One region of the Leisingera sp. JC11 genome, then DNA from elsewhere that is predicted to be linked to it. Evidence: riboswitches for the same ligand, from Rfam matches in the RefSeq annotation. Region 1 holds a riboswitch; each other region holds the start of a gene.
What was found. A riboswitch is a leader RNA that binds a small molecule or an ion and turns the genes downstream of it on or off. The one in region 1 is predicted to bind cobalamin.
Positions count from the first base shown of each region.

Region 2: linked by a shared signal. The riboswitch ahead of AB1A62_RS08885 (hypothetical protein) and the one ahead of AB1A62_RS06810 (DUF4198 domain-containing protein) in region 1 are both predicted to bind cobalamin.
Region 3: linked by a shared signal. The riboswitch ahead of AB1A62_RS00895 (ABC transporter substrate-binding protein) and the one ahead of AB1A62_RS06810 (DUF4198 domain-containing protein) in region 1 are both predicted to bind cobalamin.

Region 1 covers NZ_JBFCVS010000004.1:269,657-272,856, reverse strand. Annotated here, with positions in the region: gene AB1A62_RS06815 (TonB-dependent receptor plug domain-containing protein) at 1-510, opposite strand, end outside; cobalamin riboswitch at 669-878, opposite strand; cobalamin riboswitch at 1,157-1,372, shown strand; gene AB1A62_RS06810 (DUF4198 domain-containing protein) at 1,515-2,300, shown strand; gene cbiM (cobalt transporter CbiM) at 2,311-2,928, shown strand; gene AB1A62_RS06800 (cobalt ABC transporter permease) at 2,925-3,200, shown strand, end outside.
Region 2 covers NZ_JBFCVS010000006.1:163,929-167,128, forward strand. Annotated here, with positions in the region: gene AB1A62_RS08875 (alpha/beta hydrolase) at 1-659, opposite strand, end outside; gene AB1A62_RS08880 (TetR/AcrR family transcriptional regulator) at 730-1,350, shown strand; cobalamin riboswitch at 1,369-1,593, shown strand; gene AB1A62_RS08885 (hypothetical protein) at 1,700-2,104, shown strand; gene AB1A62_RS08890 (protein-tyrosine phosphatase family protein) at 2,215-2,757, opposite strand; gene AB1A62_RS08895 (DNA polymerase III subunit gamma/tau) at 2,943-3,200, shown strand, end outside.
Region 3 covers NZ_JBFCVS010000001.1:181,128-184,327, forward strand. Annotated here, with positions in the region: gene AB1A62_RS00890 (iron ABC transporter permease) at 1-477, opposite strand, end outside; gene AB1A62_RS00895 (ABC transporter substrate-binding protein) at 474-1,484, opposite strand; cobalamin riboswitch at 1,627-1,820, opposite strand; gene AB1A62_RS00900 (putative 2-aminoethylphosphonate ABC transporter permease subunit) at 2,092-3,200, opposite strand, start outside.

The DNA.
Region 1 (3,200 bases):
GCCGTCGGACCCCGCTTCCACGCTGCCGCCGTATTCCGTGCCGATGCCGCCGGACTTGGTGATGATGTTGATCACACCGGCCGAAGCGTTGGAGCCGTAGAACACCGATTGCGGGCCGCGCAGGACTTCGATCCGCTCGATATTGGCAGTGTCCAGGCCGGACAGAATGTACTCGCTGTCACCGCCCGAGGCTTCGACGCCGTCGATCAGGATCAGCGTGTGATTGGCTTCTGCGCCGCGGATGCGGACCTGGGTAAAGCTGTCGCCGGAGCCGCTCACCATCAGGCCGGGCACTGAACGCAGCGCGTCCTGAACGGTTGTGATGCCGCGTTTCTCGATTTCTTCGCTGGTTACGACAGTGGCTGAGCGGCCGTACTTCTGGGCCTCGACCGGCGTAAAGCCGCCGGAGACGATGATCTCTCCCAGATCGGTGACCTCGTCATCCTGGGCGGTTGCGATTACAGGTGCGGCGGCCAGGGCCGCGGCCAGGGACAGGCTTGCCTTGCGCATATTCCATTCCTCCCGGCCCGCGCAGCAAGCACAGGCCAAGCGGCTGCCCATGCCGGGCAGCACGTTCAAAATTTGGGTCTTTGGAAGGCATTGCCCCCGCAGACGGTGAAAACTGCCACCACTACGGAAGTCCGTTGTCCTTGGCGCGCCCCGCACCCGGACAGGGTGATCATCCTGGCAGGTCTCCTGACTCGCGGGTCGAGGCTTTGCCGCGCCTTCCCGCCCCTCGGGGCAGTGGCATATCGCAGCATTGCTCTCCGCTCACAGTTGCGGGGGCAGTCACGGATTCGGCGCCTGTTGGCTACACCTCACCGTGTTCCCTTTTAACCGGGTGGTCTCCCAGCCGGACCAGAATGGCCGGGACTTAGGCAAACTGAACTCATTCTGTCAAGCGGGAGAATTCGCCACCTGAGTACAAATGGTCCCGGGCTGGCATCCATAACGCCAAAGCCGCTTTGCCATGTTTTGTGTGATGACGATTGATAAAGCACTCAACAAGTTGCGAAAGGCAGCGGCCATTGCTTGATCCTTTGATCGAAACATGCCCGTCTGTTGATCAGCGCAGCGCAGCCGCAGCCAAAATCTTCCACGCCAAACCCGCTGATGTCCTGAAGACGATTCTCTTGACTCGGAAATTCCGTTTTGTCATTCAGCCAAGGTGACCGGTTCCGCGAGTGTTTCAATGCGCAGCGGAAGAAATAGGGAACACGGTGCGGCGTACCCAAAAGGGACCAAATCCGTGACTGCCCCCGCAACTGTGAGCGGTGAGTGACGCTGAAAACGCCACTGGGAACATCCCCGGGAAGGCCAGCCGAACCAGGACCCGCGAGTCAGGAGACCTGCCGGACGCGAGGACTGAGGCTCCGCTTGCGGGGGTTCTGCCCTTTTCCACCGGACGCCGGGGTGCGCGTCTGGCGCGTGTGCCGTTCAGGCGTTTCCGTGCCGCTACTCCCCGTTGTTCATTCCTGATTGCAGGTGTGCCTGCGTCGTCGAATGAGGACGAAATGAAACTGAACTATCTGGCCGCAGCCCTGGCCGTTTCCCTGCCGGCCGCCGCGTCGGCGCATTTCCAGCTGAACTACACCGAAAGCGCGCTGATCGAGAAGCCGGGCGACGTGCCGATGGGCCTGGTCTTCTGGCATCCGATGTCCAATGGCCACGCCATGGACATGGGCACGCCGGAAGAATTCTTCATGATCCACAAGGGCGAAAAGACCGACCTGTCGGACCGCCTGGAGCCCGCCACCTTCAAGGGTGCTGAGAACGAAGCTTCGGCCTACAAGGCGTCCGTGCCGGTGAAACGCTCCGGCGACTATGTCGTGGTGACCGTGCCCTCGCCCTATTACGAGGAAAGCGAAGACATTTACATCCAGCAGATCTCCAAGGTGGTGCTGAACCGGAATACTCTGCCCACCGACTGGGACCAGCCGGTGGGCCTGGCCACCGAGATCCTGCCGCTGAACAAGCCCTACAACGTGATCGTCGGCTCCACCTTCTCCGGTCAGGTTCTGGCAGACGGCAAGCCGGTTCCCGGTGCCGAAATCGAAGTCGAATTCATGGCGGCTGAACCGGACCTGGAGAAATTCTCCACCACCAGCCCCTCCGTGGGTGAAATGCCGGGCGGCGCGATTGTTGCCATCGCCGACCAGAACGGCGTGTTCTCCTTCGGCATTCCGAAGGCAGGCTACTGGGGCTTTGCGGCCTTGGGTTCCGGTCCGGCGACCGAGCACGACGGCAAGGAACTCAGCCAGGATGCTGTGCTGTGGATCCGTGCTGAAGAGCTCAAGTGAAAGTAGACCGATGCATATCGTAGACGGCGCACTGTCGAACCCGGTTGTGATCGGCGGCGCGGTTGCCGCCGTCGGCGGTATTGCGATGGGTCTGCGCAGCCTGCCGCTGGAGCGAATTCCGGCGGCGGGGGTTCTGTCGGCCAGTTTCTTTGTGGCCTCGCTGATCCATGTCCCGATCGGCCCCAGTTCGGTTCACCTGATCCTGAACGGGCTGGCGGGGCTTGTCCTGGGCTGGGCCGCGTTTCCGGCCCTGTTTGTCGGCCTGCTGCTGCAAGCGGTGTTCTTTGGCTTTGGCGGACTGACTGTCCTGGGTGTTAACGCCGTCAATATCGCATTGCCTGCAGTTCTCGTTGGGCTGATGTTCCGGCCGCTGGTGGCGCGCGGCTCTCCCCTGCAGGGAGCGATCTGGGGCGGCATCGGCGGCGGCGCAGCGATTGCTGCCACGACCCTCGCTGTCGCAGTTTCTCTGATGCTGTCAGGCGATGAATTTATCCTGGCAGCCAAGCTTGTGTTTTTTTCCCACATCCCGGTGATGGTCATCGAAGCGCTGCTGACCGGCGCCGCCATTTTCCTGGCCCGGCGGGTCAAGCCCGAGCTGTTTGGTGACACGAAAGGAAGCTTGGCATGATCCGCTCCTGCGTTTTGATCCTCGCCCTGCTGGCGCCGCTGCCGGCATTGGCGCACAACGTGATTTCCGCTGTGTTTCCCTCGGGATCGGACATTGAGGGCGAGGTTGGCTTTTCCAATGGTGAAATGGCGCCGGACTTGCTGATAGAGGTTTTTGACCAAGCTGGCGGCAAACTGGGCGAAACCAGGACAGACACCGACGGTTTCTTTCTGTTCACCCCGTCAGAGCCAGTGACGCATATCTTTCGCGGCGACCTTGGCGCCGGCCATGTC
Region 2 (3,200 bases), on a different contig from region 1:
CGCGGCTGCGGCAGCGTGGTGCCGGTTTCCGGCAGGTAGCTGCCCGGCGTGGTGCACCAGCGCCGCCACTGCCAGTAGACACCTGCCGGCAAATCTGCCCCGAACCCCACCGCGCGCCCGGGCAGATAGCCCAAGGCGCGGACCAGCGGCGGCACATGGCCGAACCAGAAGGCCAGCGCCAGCGCGCGGTAGGGCCAGGGATGATCGTGGTGATGCACCAAGCCGCCCGCAACCACGATCATGCGGGCGACGTCTTCAAGGCCATCCTGCAGGGGCATCAGCATCGCCCCCAGAGAATGGCCAATCACCTGCAGCGGCACGCCCGCATAGTGCCGCTGCATTTCCTTCCGGGCGGCCGGCTGATCCGCCAGCGCCCACTCGGCCATGGTGGCCTGTGAGCGGCGCGGGTGCATACGCGCCGAATCTCCGAAATCCCGGTAGTCGTAGGTCAGGCAGGCCATCTGCCGCTCCGCCGCCAGCCAGCGCGCGAAATGCCGGTAATAGCCCTGCGGCACCCCGGTTGCGCCATTCAGCACCACCGCTGCCCTGGCCGGTCCTACCGGGTGGTACAGCTGCCCGGCCAGCATCGCATCACCCGCGGCAAAGCGCAGTTTCTCCACCCGGATATCCGCGGCGTGTTCTGCATGGCTGTCGAGCATGGCACCCTCCTAGACCGATTGGTCTACTCCACCTCTGGACCAATCGGTCTAATGCTGTCAACCTGCCGCCATGACTGACGTGACGACACCCTCTGCCACCCCGGACGGCCCCGTCCCGACCCGCGAGCGGCTGCTGCGCGCGGCTGCCGGCCTGTTCCGCAACAAGGGCTACAGCGGCACCGGCCTGGCGGAATTGCTGGCGGCGGCGGAGGCGCCCAAGGGCTCGCTCTACCACCATTTCCCGAACGGCAAATCGGACCTTGCCCTGGCCGCTGCAGACTGGGCGTCGGAGCAGATGCTGGCCCTGATCGACGCTTCCTTCACTCCTGCGCCCACCTTCCAGGAAGGCGCCAAGACGGTCTGCTACAAGCTGGCCAAACTGTTCGACAAACAGGGAAAATGGAGCGGCTGCCCGGTCTCTGCCACGCTGTTTGAGGGGCCGGAGAACGAGGGTTTTCACCAGCACGCCGCCAAGCTGTTCGAGGGCTGGATCACCGGGACCGCGGCCCATGCCCGGCGCCTCGGCCTGGCTGAAGGCGAGGCCCGCGCGGCCGCAGAGAACTTCTATATCCTGCTGCAGGGCGGCTGGCAGCTGGCCCGGGTGCGGCGCGACTCGGATGTGATCCGCGGGCTTCACCTGCAGATGCACACGCCCGCGCCTGGGCCTGTGCAAGCGCAGAAAAACGATTGACGACTCGGGGGGCCAGCCGCTACCGCTTGTGGCGATGGTTCCCGCGCCACAGAATCTTGTGTCCGGGATGAAAAGGGAACACGGTGCGGCGCCGCCTTCAGGCGAAGCCAATTCCGCGACTGCCCCCGCAACTGTAAGCGGCGAGCGACCCCGATAGAGCCACTGGCCCCCTAAGAGGCCGGGAAGGATCGGGAAAGCATCGACCCGCAAGTCAGGAGACCTGCCATCGGAAGTGAAACTCGAACCCGGGCGGGGTGTCCGGACAGGGTCTGATGGCACCGCGGGCCTCCCGCTTTCTCATCCGGTCTCTTGTCCCCAAACCCCCGCACCACGCGCGGAGGGCGCAAACATGATGTGGACGGACAAGACGCATTTCTATGCGGCAACGGATTGCAAATACCTGGGGAAACCCTGCCCCGCGGCAGAGCGGATGATCGCCAAGCTGGCCGAGGCGATGACCAAGGCCAAGCCGCTGACCCAGGAGGATTTCGAGATCACCGGCACCACCGCGCTGGACGGCTGCCCGCGCAACTGCCCGGCGCAGTTCGTGGCCAGCCATGACCGGATCCGTCTGTTCTGCGGTGTCGGCGAAGAGGCCCCGCGCGAAGGGCTCGACCGCTTTGCCGATGCGATCCTCAGCCGCGACGGCACCGGCTTTGCAGCCTCCAGCCTGAACGCCCGCCCCTGCGCGCTGATGGAAGCGCTGCCGAAGACGGAAGACGCGCGGCAGGCCGAGCAGATGCTGGCGTTGTAAGGAAGCCGCTTAAGGGTTTGAGATCACGGAGAGCGCAGCACCGGTTCCGCAGGGAACGGGCGCTCCCCGTCCTTCGGCCAGGCAAAAGCTCTCATTGATTGTTTTGCGGCTTAGCAGGCCTTGCTGCCGTCGCAGGCCCAGTCCAGCTGCTCGTCAGTCTCCACCGCACAGGGCCGCACCGAGCGCAGCCGCGCCAGCGCCTGCGCCGGGTCCTCGCCGCATTCGATCATCAGCCGCATCACCGCCATGCCGGACCGCCCGCAGCCGCCTTTGCAATGCACCAGCACCCGGCCGCCGCCCGCCAGCGCCTGCCGCGCCGACTTGCTGGCCGCCGCCCACTTCGCGTTCACACTGGGCGGCGGCACCTGGAAATCCGGCACCGGCAGATGCAGCCAGCGGCAGGCCATGCTCTGGATATCAACGCCCAGCCGCGGCACCCCGGCGGCGGCGTGCTCGGCCTCCGTGGTCATTGAGATCACCAACCCCGGTTTCCATTGATAGATCTGGATCAGGTCGCTGCGGTAATCGCCCTCGCCGCCCGGCAGCCGGCACAACGCCAAGATGCCGCCGCCTGCTGACAGCGCGTGGATGGTCAGGCCGGCCTGCGCCGCAGTCTCCTGCACCGCAGGCTTCGAGGTGTCTTCAGTTCGCATACCGCCTCCCTGGACGCCGCGCTTCTGCAATTCCCCCTTACCACCAGCCTAGCCGCTAACCGCGCATTCCCAAAGCGCTTTTGCATCCCGCGGTTTGCGCCCTTCTGCGGTGGACGAACGGGCTGCGCTTCAATACCCTGCGCGGAACGCGGGCGCCCCGCAAACCGAATCCGGCACGAGACATCATGAACGACATTCCCAGCGGCACCGCCGGAGACACCGGCCAATCCCAATACCAGGTTCTGGCCCGCAAATACCGGCCCGAGACCTTTGCCGATCTGGTGGGCCAGGACGCCATGGTGCGGACGCTGAAGAACGCCTTTGCCGCCGACCGCATCGCCCAGGCTTTCATCATGACCGGCATCCGCGGCACCGGTAAGACCACCACCGCACGGATCATCGCCAAGGGGATGAACTGTGTTGGCGAGGACGGCCAGGGCGGC
Region 3 (3,200 bases), on a different contig from region 1:
TGCGGCGCGGTTGCCCCCTGCCCCGGCGGCCCGCGCCAGAATGGCGACAAAGCCGAACGCCAGCAGCGCCCCGTTGAAGGCGCCGAAGGACAGCGACAGGGCGCCGCCGCCGAGGCCGGCAATGGTGACCGCCACCGCCCCGGTCGAGGCGCCGGCGGAAATGCCAAGGATATAGGGGTCTGCCAGCGCATTGCGCAGCAAGGCCTGCAGCACCACCCCGGCGACCGCCAGCGCCGCCCCGCAGGCCGCAGCCACCAGCGCCCGCGGCAGCCGGTAGCTCCAGATGATGCCCTGGTCCACCGGATCCACCGGCAGGCCTGCCCCGGCCAGCTTGTTGGCCAGAACCGACAGGACAAGGTCAGGCGCAAGCGCGGTCTCCCCGATCATTGCGCCTGCCAGAACCGCCGCGGCCAGCACCGGCAGGGCCAGGCAAGCGCCCCGGAAGCCCTGCCATGCGACTGCGGCGGCTGCGCTCATTCGCCGTTGCCGATCGCGCTGAGTTCAGCGGCCAGATCCTCCAGCGCCGGGATGGCGCGGATGGTGGCGTCCATCGCCTGTGCATCCATCACCACGATACGGTCGTTCTTCACCGCGTCCATCTGGCTGGCGACCGGATCGGTGCGCAGGAACTCCAGTTTCTTCTCGTAGTCGTCAGCGGCAAAGCGGCGGCGGTCCATGCGGGCAATCACGATCACCGTCGGGTTGGCCTTGGCGATGGTTTCCCAGCCAACGGTCGGCCATTCCTCGTCGGTTTCGATGACGTTCTTCAGGCCCAGCTGCTGCATCATGTAGCCCGGGGCGCCTTTCTGCCCGGCCACGAACGGATCGCTTTCCATTTCGGGCGAAGAGAACCAGAACACGGCGGAAGCATCCTCCAGCGCAACTTCCTGTGCCTTGGCAACAGCTGCAGCCTCGCGCGCCTTGTAGTCGGCAACCAGCTCAGCGCCCTTCTCAGCCTCGCCGAAGATCGCGGCCAGTTCCTCGATGCCCTGATAAAGGCTGTCGGTGGTGAACATCCGGGTGCGGGTGCCGTCGCCGCCGGTGGTGTTGTCCTTGCCGACGCAATCAGCGGGCATCACATAGGTCGGGATGCCGAGGTCGTGGAACTGCTCCCGCTTGGCGACCACGCCTTCGGGGCCGACATGCCATTCATACTGGGCTGCCACCAGGCCGGGGCGCTTGGCCACCACGCTTTCAAAGCTGGGGTCGTTGTCGGCCAGGCGTTCGACCTTGTCGTTCAGCTCGGCATATTCGGGCAGCACGTCGTTGAACCAGACCGAGGTGCCCAGCACCTTGTCGCCCAGGCCCAGCGCATACAGCACTTCAGTGGCGGCCTGGCCAACGGTCACGGAAGACGCAACCGGCGCCTCGAAGGTGACGGTCTCACCGCAGTTTTGAATGGTCAGCGGAAAACTCTCGCTGGCGGCAGCAGCCTGAGCGGCCGCAAGGAAGGAAAGGCCCATCAGGCCGGAACGCAGGAACATGATCTTCGATCTCCATATGTCAATGACCGGAGAACGGGTGAAAGGGCATTGACCGGCAAGGCTGGGTATCTGGCCCCATTTTGCGGCGCCGGACAGCGGCGGCGCATCTTGCCGGCAACCTCCCCGGACAACCCCGTCCGGTGTGCTTCAGTTTTTCACCGGCAGGTCTCCTGACTGGCGGGTCATTGCCTGCGCCGTCTTCCCGGACCGCGTGGATCCAGTGACATCATGGCACAGCACTCGCCGCCTACAGTTGCGGGGGCAGTTCCGTTTGGCGCCGGCTGGCACCGCGGATTCCCTCTTAGCCCTTGCGGGACCGGTAAAGCGCGCGTAGCGCATCACTTCCGTTGCGGCAAGAAAAACTTCAGCGGATTCCGGAAAACTTCAATCCTGGCTGTGCGGCCCCCGCCTGCTGCGGGGGCCTTCAGAAGCCAAGAGAGAACTGCGCCAGTTTACTGCGGCGGAAGGCACCGCCGCCTCCCGCGCCCCCGCTGCGGACCCGGTCAGCAGCCCGGCTCCTGGGCACCGCCGTTCAGCTCCTGCGTTGCGGCCGCGATGGGGCCGGCGGCAACGGCGGCCTCTTCAGGCTGCCCGGCGGAAACCGCGGTTAGCGGCTGCGCCAGGCCTGGGTGCGGCGCAGGATGCCGCGGGAGGCCAGCAGGTGGATGATCCGCGCCAGCGCGTTAGTGTAGAAGATCATCATCCCCATCGCCGCTGCCGGGGCGATATCGCCTGCGTCATCCATGTTCAGCACCGCAATCGACGCCAGCGTGGTCTTGGGCGAATAGAGGAACACCACCGCCGACACCGTCGTCATTGCGTTGACAAACAGGTAGATCGAGATGTCCAGCACCGCGGGCAGGCAGACCGGCACCGTGACGCGGGCAAACAGCTTCATCGTGGGTTGCTTGAGCGAGGCGGCAACGGATTCAAACTCCCGGTCCATCTGCTTCAATGCAGTCACAGCCGTCAGATGCGACACCGTGTAGAAGTGGGTGACGGTGCAGACCACCAGGATCGCCATGGTGCCGTAGATCGCATTGAGCGGATTGGCGGGGTTGTTGAAAAAGAAGATATACGCCAGCCCCAGCACCATGCCGGGGATTGCCATCGGCAGCATCGCAAACATCTGGAAGATGGCGCGCCCGGTGCGGAAGCCCTTGGACTTCTCCACCAGATAGGCGCCGAAAAACACAACCGCGGTGCCAGCCACAGCCGTCATCAGCGCCAGCTTGATCGAGTTCACATAGGATCCCCAGCCACCGCCATCCATCCTGTCGAACTGGTAGTTGTTGAGGCTGAGGCTCAGGTCGTAAGGCCAGAACTTGATCAGCGCCGCAAACTGGCAGACTACCAGCAGCCCGGCGATGAAGATGCCGATCAGGGTGCAATAGGCAAAGAAGATACGGTCCATCTTCTTGTTCGGCTGCGGCTCATAAGGCACCGAGCGTGCCGACAGCAGCGCCACCTGCTTGGACTGCACCATTCTGTCGATGGCAAAGGCGAGGATTGCCGGGATCACCAGCACCACCGAGACCACCGCGCCCATTTCAAAGTTCTGCTGGCCGATCACCTGCTTGTAGATGTCCACCGCCAGCACGTTGAACTGGCCGCCGATCACCTTGGGCAGGCCAAAATCGGTGATCACCAGGTTGAAGACCACGAAGGCCGCCGAGATCAGGCCATAGCGTGCGCCGGGCACGGTGACGGTCCAGA